2 regions of the Brevundimonas mediterranea genome follow, and region 1 is predicted to be linked to the other one. Evidence: riboswitches for the same ligand, from Rfam matches in the RefSeq annotation. Region 1 holds a riboswitch; the other holds the start of a gene.
What was found. Region 1 has a riboswitch for cobalamin ahead of metE (5-methyltetrahydropteroyltriglutamate--homocysteine S-methyltransferase). Riboswitches for the same ligand answer to the same signal wherever they lie in the genome.

Region 1 (3,408 bases):
GTCGAACTGGACAGCGGCGGCTGCGGCGGCTGGACCATCGCCAATGTGGACGGCGACCTTGAGCTGGGCGTCGGCGGTTCGGGGTCGATCCGCGCCGGGACGTCGCGGACGCTGGACGCCAGCGTCGGCGGTTCAGGCTCGGTTTCGGCCGGCGGCACGGGCGACCTCAAGGTCGCCGTCGGCGGCTCGGGCAATGTGGAGGTCGCCAGCGCCAATGGTCAGGGCGACATCTCCATCGGCGGCTCGGGCGGGGTGAACGTCCGCCAGGGTCGGTTGGACAAGCTGTCGGTCGCCATCGGCGGGTCCGGGGACGTCCGCTACGGCGGAACGACCCGCGACCTCAGCGTCGCCATCGCCGGCTCGGGGAACGTCCGCGTCGCCGCCGCCACAGGCTCTGTGTCCCGCACCGTCGTCGGATCAGGGACGCTTCATATCGGGCGTTAAGACCCGTATCTCGCCGCGAGAGGAAAGGCCCCCGGTCGTGGAACCCTGGGGGCCTTTTTCGTGCGTCGATCCGGACATGAAAAAAGCCCCGGCGGATCGCTCCGCCGGGGCTCTTCTCATCCCGTGAGGGAGGCCGTTGCTTACAGGCCGCCCAGGACGCTCGTGATCGACGAGACGTTCAGGCCGGCGCCGGCGCGGTCACGCGCTTGCAGACCGCCGCCGAAGCTGTAGCGCAGGCCCAGCGACCAGGTGTCGACGTCGATCGAGTCGACGTCGGCGCGGGTATAGGCGGCGCCGACCGAGAACGGGGTGTTCTCGATTTCGTACTCGGCGCCCACGCCATAGGTCCAGGCGTCCACGTCGCCGCCGGCCACGTCCACGTTGTTGTAGCTGACGCCGGCGTTCAGGCGCAGGTTCGGCATGACGTAGAAGGCGGCGTCGCCGCCGACGGTCCAGATGTCGGCGTCGCTGTCGTCAGACGTGGTGTAGGCGACCAGGCCGGTCAGGGTCGCGTTGGACAGGTACTTCTGGGCTTCGGCGCCGACGGTCCAGACGGGATCGTTGCCCGAACCGATGTCGTTGGCGGCGACGAAGGCGCCGGCGCGGACGTCCGAGGTCCACATCTTGGTCAGGTGAGCGGCGGCGACGCCGGTGACGTCTTCTTCACCGAAGGCCTTGGTGTAGTCGACGGCGCCGTTCAGGGTCACGGTCCAGTCGGCGGCCGGCAGGGCGACCGTGCCGTCCACGGTCCAGACGTCGGCGTCGACGTCATCGCCGGCGACTTCGATCGACGGGTTGGAGTAGGTCACGCCGACCGAACCGATGGCGTTCTGGGCGAAGGCCGGGGCGGCGAACAGGGTGGCGGCGGCGGCCGAGGCGAGGAGGAACGTCTTCATTTTCTTTTGTCCTTAGCAGTCTGTGCCCGGGTGGAGGCCCGGGGAGGGCGGCTGCTACCAGCCGGCGCTAGAAGCTGAGCAATAAACCGTCGTTACATAAGTGTCTTGAAACTGACATGTGGCTCATCCGCCACGCCTTGTGGTCGAAATGTGTCACGCGCGCGCGTTTCCTGCGGCAAGGGGTTAACGAGCCGCAATCATATAAGGATATCCTTATATGTATTGACGGCTGCGCTTGATTGCGGTCATGTGCCCGGGTCGTGGTCTGCACGCGGTCTTCGGGGCGCGTGGAGCTAAGAGGGAAGCCGGTGTGAAACCGGCGCTGCCCCCGCAACTGTAAGCGGCGAGTCGAGGGTCCATCTCGTGTCACTGGCGTTCGCGCCGGGAAGGCCGGATCCGAGGCGTCGACCCGTGAGCCAGGAGACCTGCCCCGACAGATAACGTCCTCCGGCGGGGTGTCCGGTCAGGCCGCATGCGCGCCGCCGGACCCTTGTTCGCGTCGGCGTCCGCGCGACCCTGTCCGAAGCCTGGCCATAATACAGGTTTCGAACGTCATGACCCGCCACACTGTCCAGGTCGCCACCCTCGGCTTTCCCCGCATCGGCCCCAAGCGCGAGCTGAAGACCGCGCTTGAGGCCTATTGGGCCGGCAAGATCGACGGGGACGCCCTGCTGTCCACCGCCGCCGAGCTGCGCGCCCTCACCTGGGCCCGCCAGCGCGATCTGGGCGCCGACATCGTGCCGTCGAACGACTTCTCTCTTTATGATCAAGTGCTGGACCTGACCGCCATGGTCGGGGCCGTGCCCGCCGCCTATGGCTGGAGCGGGGATCGGGTCGATCTGGCGACCTATTTCGCCATGGCCAGAGGGTCTGGGGCGCCGGGGTCTCGCGGCGGCGACAGTCCGGTCTGCGAACACGGTCATGTCCACGGCGGCGGTGAGGGCGCGCCGGCGATGGAGATGACCAAATGGTTCGACACCAACTACCATTATCTCGCGCCTGAGTTCACGGCGGATCAGGTCTTCCGGCTGGGCTCGACCAAGGCGCTGGACGAGTATCTGGAAGCCAGGGGGCAGGGGATCGACACTCGACCGGTGCTGCTGGGGCCGGTCAGCTATCTGCTGCTGGGCAAGACGCGCGGGGCCGACTTCGACGTCCTCAGTCTGCTGCCTCGCCTGTTGCCGGTCTATGCCGAGGTGCTGCGGTCGCTGGCGCGCGCGGGCGCGACCTGGGTGCAGATGGACGAACCCTGCCTGGTCACGGACCTGAGCGACGAGGCCAAGGCCGCCTATGATCACGCCTATCGCGTGCTGGCCGATGTGACGCCGCCGATCAAGCTGATGTTGACCCCCTATTTCGGGGCGCTGGGCGACAATCTGCATACGGCGTTGAAGCTGCCGGTGCATGGCCTGCATCTCGACCTGATCCGCGCCTCGGAGCAACTGGCCCCGGTCGCTTCGGACATGCGTCCCGATCAGGTGCTGTCGCTGGGCGTCATCGACGGCCGCAATGTGTGGAAGGCCGATCTGAACGCCGTATTGGACCGGGTCGAGCCCCTGGTCGCCTCGGGCCGCCGGGTGGTGCTGGCGCCGTCCTGCTCGCTGCTCCACACCCCCATCGATCTGGAGCGTGAGACGGCCCTGGAGCCGGAGATCAGGAACTGGCTGGCCTTCGCCGTGCAGAAGGTGGCCGAACTGGCGACCCTGGCCCGCGCCCTGAACCAGGGCCGCGATGCGGTGAAGGCCGAACTGGACGCCTCGACCGCCGCCGTCGCCTCGCGCCGCACTTCGCCGCGCATCAATGATCCGAAGGTCCAGGCGCGCGCCGCGGACGCCGACCCCGCCCTGTCGAACCGCACCTCCAGCTTCGAGATCCGGCGCACGGTGCAGCAGCGGCGGCTGAACCTGCCCGCCTATCCGACCACCACCATCGGCTCCTTCCCCCAGACGGCCGAGGTTCGAAAGGCGCGCGCCGATCACGGCAAGGGCGTCATCGACGACGCCGCCTACGCCGCCTTCCTGCGCGAAGAGACGGCGCGGACGGTGAAATGGCAGGAAGACCTGGGTCT
Region 2 (3,408 bases), 1.1 Mb from region 1:
ACCTGATCGGTCAGCTGATAGGCCGTGTTCAGGTTGGCGGTGACGAAGCTGTCGCGCACCCCGCCGGAATCATCCTGGTCGCCCTCGGCGCGGACGGTCAGGGCGCCCGAAATCCGATCACCCGTCCAGCCCAGGGTGGCCGATCCCGCATGTTCAGGCACGCGCAGCAGGCGCGCGCCGGTCGAGCGGTCTTCGGCGTCGGTCCAGGCATAGGCCAGGGTCAGATCGAAGCCGGCCCCCAGCAGGGCGCGGCCTTCCAGTTCGACGCCGTCGGAGCGGGTCCGATCGACGTTGTCGTAGTAGATATCGAAAGTATCTTCATTGAAGAAGTAAATGATCTGATCCTCGACATTCAGGCGATACAGGGTGGCGCGGCCGTCGAAACGACCGTCGGCCGAGGCCCAACCCAGTGCCACTTCGATGCTGTCGGCCGTTTCCGGCTTCAGGGTCGGATAGGGAGTCGACGAGAAGCAGAAGTCGCAAACCGCCTGGCTGACTGACGGGGCCTTGAAGCCCGTGCCATAGGCGCCCGACAGGATGAAACCGCCGGTCAATTCATAGGCGGCGGAGATCCGGCCGGTGGTCTTGGAGCCGAAGTCGTCCGTATCGTCGAACCGCAGGCCGCTGGTGATGCTGAGGGCGTCGCTGACTTCATAACGGGCCGTGCCGAACACCGAGCTCGTGCCCAGGCTGACCTTGTCACCTGTCGAGATACTGCCTTCGCTTTCCTCGCGTTCGGCGCCGAAGGCGTAGGTGGCTGCGCCGGCCTCGCCATTCGCCTGCCAACGATAGGCCTGACGGTCGGCTTTGAAGGTCGAGGGGAAGGCGCTGAAGGTCTGGCGCTCGATGTCCGAGGTCGAGACGCTGAACTGGTGGTCTAGCCCGAAGCCTTCGACGCTCGCGCGAGCAAAGCCCGACCATTGTTCGGATTCTGACGTGTCGTCATTGTCGGAGACCGGGAAACCGTTATCCATATCGGCATCGCTCTTGGACCAGCGGGCCGATCCGTCGAACTTGACGTTGTCGGAGACGGCGTAACGTCCCTTCACGCCTGCGGTGGTGGTGGTGAAGCCGTCAGCCTCGGGATTGCCGTTGGCTTCGTCGGCGGCGGAGATTCCATCGGTGTCGAAATGCGATACATAGGCGCTGACGGCATAGGTCTCATTGGCGACGCCGGCGGCCAGACGCCCGCGCACCGTGTCATAGCTGCCGGCCTCGGCTTCGGCGCGCAGACCGTCGATCTCCTTGGTGGTGAAGGAGATCACCCCGCCGATGGCGTCGGACCCCCACAGCGACGACTGGGGACCGGACAGGACTTCGATCCGGTCGATGTCGCCCAGTTCGAAGCCAGAGAAATCATAGGCGCCGTTTGGTTCAGCCGCGTCGTTGACAGGCGCGCCGTCGACCAGGACCAGGGTCTTGCCGGGCGTGGCGCCGCGCATCCGAACCTGAGCGAGGCCGCCGAAGGCGCCCGTGCGCGTCACCGACAGGCCCGGCACGTCGGACAGGATGTCGGCGGCGAAGACGGCGCCGCGCTGTTCGATCGTCTTGGCGTCGATGACGCGGGCGCCGGGCGTGTCGGCGACAATCGCCGAGATACGGGTGGCGGTGATGACGACGTCGTCCAGCTGGGTCGCCTCGTCAAAGGCGAAGGCGGGCGCGGCGAAGGCGGCGGACAGGGCCGCCGTGGAGAGAAGAATGGAGCGCTTCATTGAGCGAGAATCCCCGATGTCGGCTCCGCGAGTGCGCGCGAGGAACCGGTATGAGCGAGCCGATCCGCCGGGCCTGAAAGGTCCGGACGGCGCAAGATCGGGTCGCTACGACGAGAATCCCCGCGCCTCTGTCTGGTCCCGGACAGCGGACGAGCGACGTCAGGCGGCCAGGTCTCCTGGCTTGCGGGTCATAAACCGCCGTCCTCGCCTTCCCAGTCACCCAGTGGCGCCGGGGTCGAGACCCCGGACGGACGACGCTCTCGCCGCCTACAGTTGCGGGCACAGCCACGGTGTCTCACCGTGTTCCCTTAACCGCCTGACACGGCCTATCGCAGGGGTGACAAGCCTGTGCAAGAGCCGTTAACGGGCTTGAGCGGTCGGCTGCGATCCGTCACCCTGACGGCACATGAACGCGCCCGCTTTTCCCTCCCCCGAACATTCGCCCGAAGTCGCCGCCTCTCTGGAGGGCGCGACGCCCTTCATGGCCCAGTATCTGACGGCCAAGGCCGGACAGCCGGACGCCATACTCTTCTTCCGCATGGGGGATTTCTACGAGCTGTTCTTCAAGGACGCCGAGGTGGCGGCCGCCGCCCTGGGCATCACCCTGACCAAGCGGGGCAAGCACCAGGGCGAGGACATCCCCATGGCCGGTGTGCCGGTTCACGCCATGGAGGGCTATCTGGCCCGACTGATCCGCCTGGGCCACAAGGTCGCCATCTGCGAACAGCTGGAAGATCCCGCCGAGGCCAAGAAGCGCGGCGGCAAGGCCGTGGTCCATCGCGGCGTGGTGCGGGTGGTGACGCCGGGCACGCTGACCGAGGACAGTCTGCTGGATGCGCGGGGCGCCAATCGTCTGGCGGCCGTGGCGGTGCGCAAGGGGCGGGCGGCGGTGGCGGTGGTGGAGCTGTCGTCCGGCGCCGTGGATAGCGTCGCCTGTGCGCTGGAGGATCTGGGTGCGGCCCTGGCGGCGTTTCGTCCGTCCGAGGTTCTGGTCACGGACCGGATGTACTCGGACCCGACGACGCGGGACGCCCTGGACGGGTCCGGCGGCGTGGTCCAGGCCCTGGCCAGCGCCATCGCCGAGCCCCAGGCGGCCCAGGCGCGGGTCGAGCGGCTGTATGGCGTCGCGGCCCTGGACGGATTCGGCGCCTTCGAGGAGGCCGAGATATCGGCTCTGGGCCTGATCGCCGCCTATCTGGAGACGACCCAGGCCGGCAAGGTCCCGGCCCTGGCCCCGCCGCGCCGGTTGGGCGAGAGCGGTTTTCTGGCCATCGACCCCGCGACGCGGACCAGTCTGGAGATCGACCGGACCCAGAGGGGCGAGCGCGAAGGCTCGCTGCTGGCCTGTATCGACCGGACCGTCACCTCGGGCGGGGCGCGGGCCCTGGCGGAACGGATCGCCCGGCCGCTGCGCGATCCGCTGGCGATCAACGAACAGCTCGACGCGGTCGAATGGCTGCTGGAGCGGCGCGATCTGCGCCGCAACCTGCGCGAGGGGCTGAAGGCCTCCTCGGACATCGCCCGCGCGGTCGGGCGGCTGGCCTTGGGACGCGGCGGTCCGCGCGATCTGGCGGCGGTGCGTGTCGGCCTGACCATAGCGGAGGAGGTGGCCGGCCTGTTCATCGGCCAGGTGGATCCGATCACCGGTCAGCCGCGCCGCATCGCCCTGGCCCTGGATCGTCTCAGCCTGTCGCCC

Region 2: it holds a riboswitch for cobalamin, as region 1 does, so the genes downstream of both, GYM46_RS07770 (TonB-dependent receptor plug domain-containing protein) here and metE (5-methyltetrahydropteroyltriglutamate--homocysteine S-methyltransferase) in region 1, are expected to answer to the same signal.

What each region holds. Positions count from the first base shown of each region.
Region 1 is NZ_CP048751.1:2,739,403-2,742,810, forward strand. It holds gene GYM46_RS13445 (GIN domain-containing protein) at 1-444, shown strand, start outside; gene GYM46_RS13450 (porin) at 585-1,340, opposite strand; cobalamin riboswitch at 1,585-1,787, shown strand; gene metE (5-methyltetrahydropteroyltriglutamate--homocysteine S-methyltransferase) at 1,895-3,408, shown strand, end outside.
Region 2 is NZ_CP048751.1:1,593,120-1,596,527, forward strand. It holds gene GYM46_RS07770 (TonB-dependent receptor plug domain-containing protein) at 1-1,712, opposite strand, end outside; cobalamin riboswitch at 1,861-2,044, opposite strand; gene mutS (DNA mismatch repair protein MutS) at 2,119-3,408, shown strand, end outside.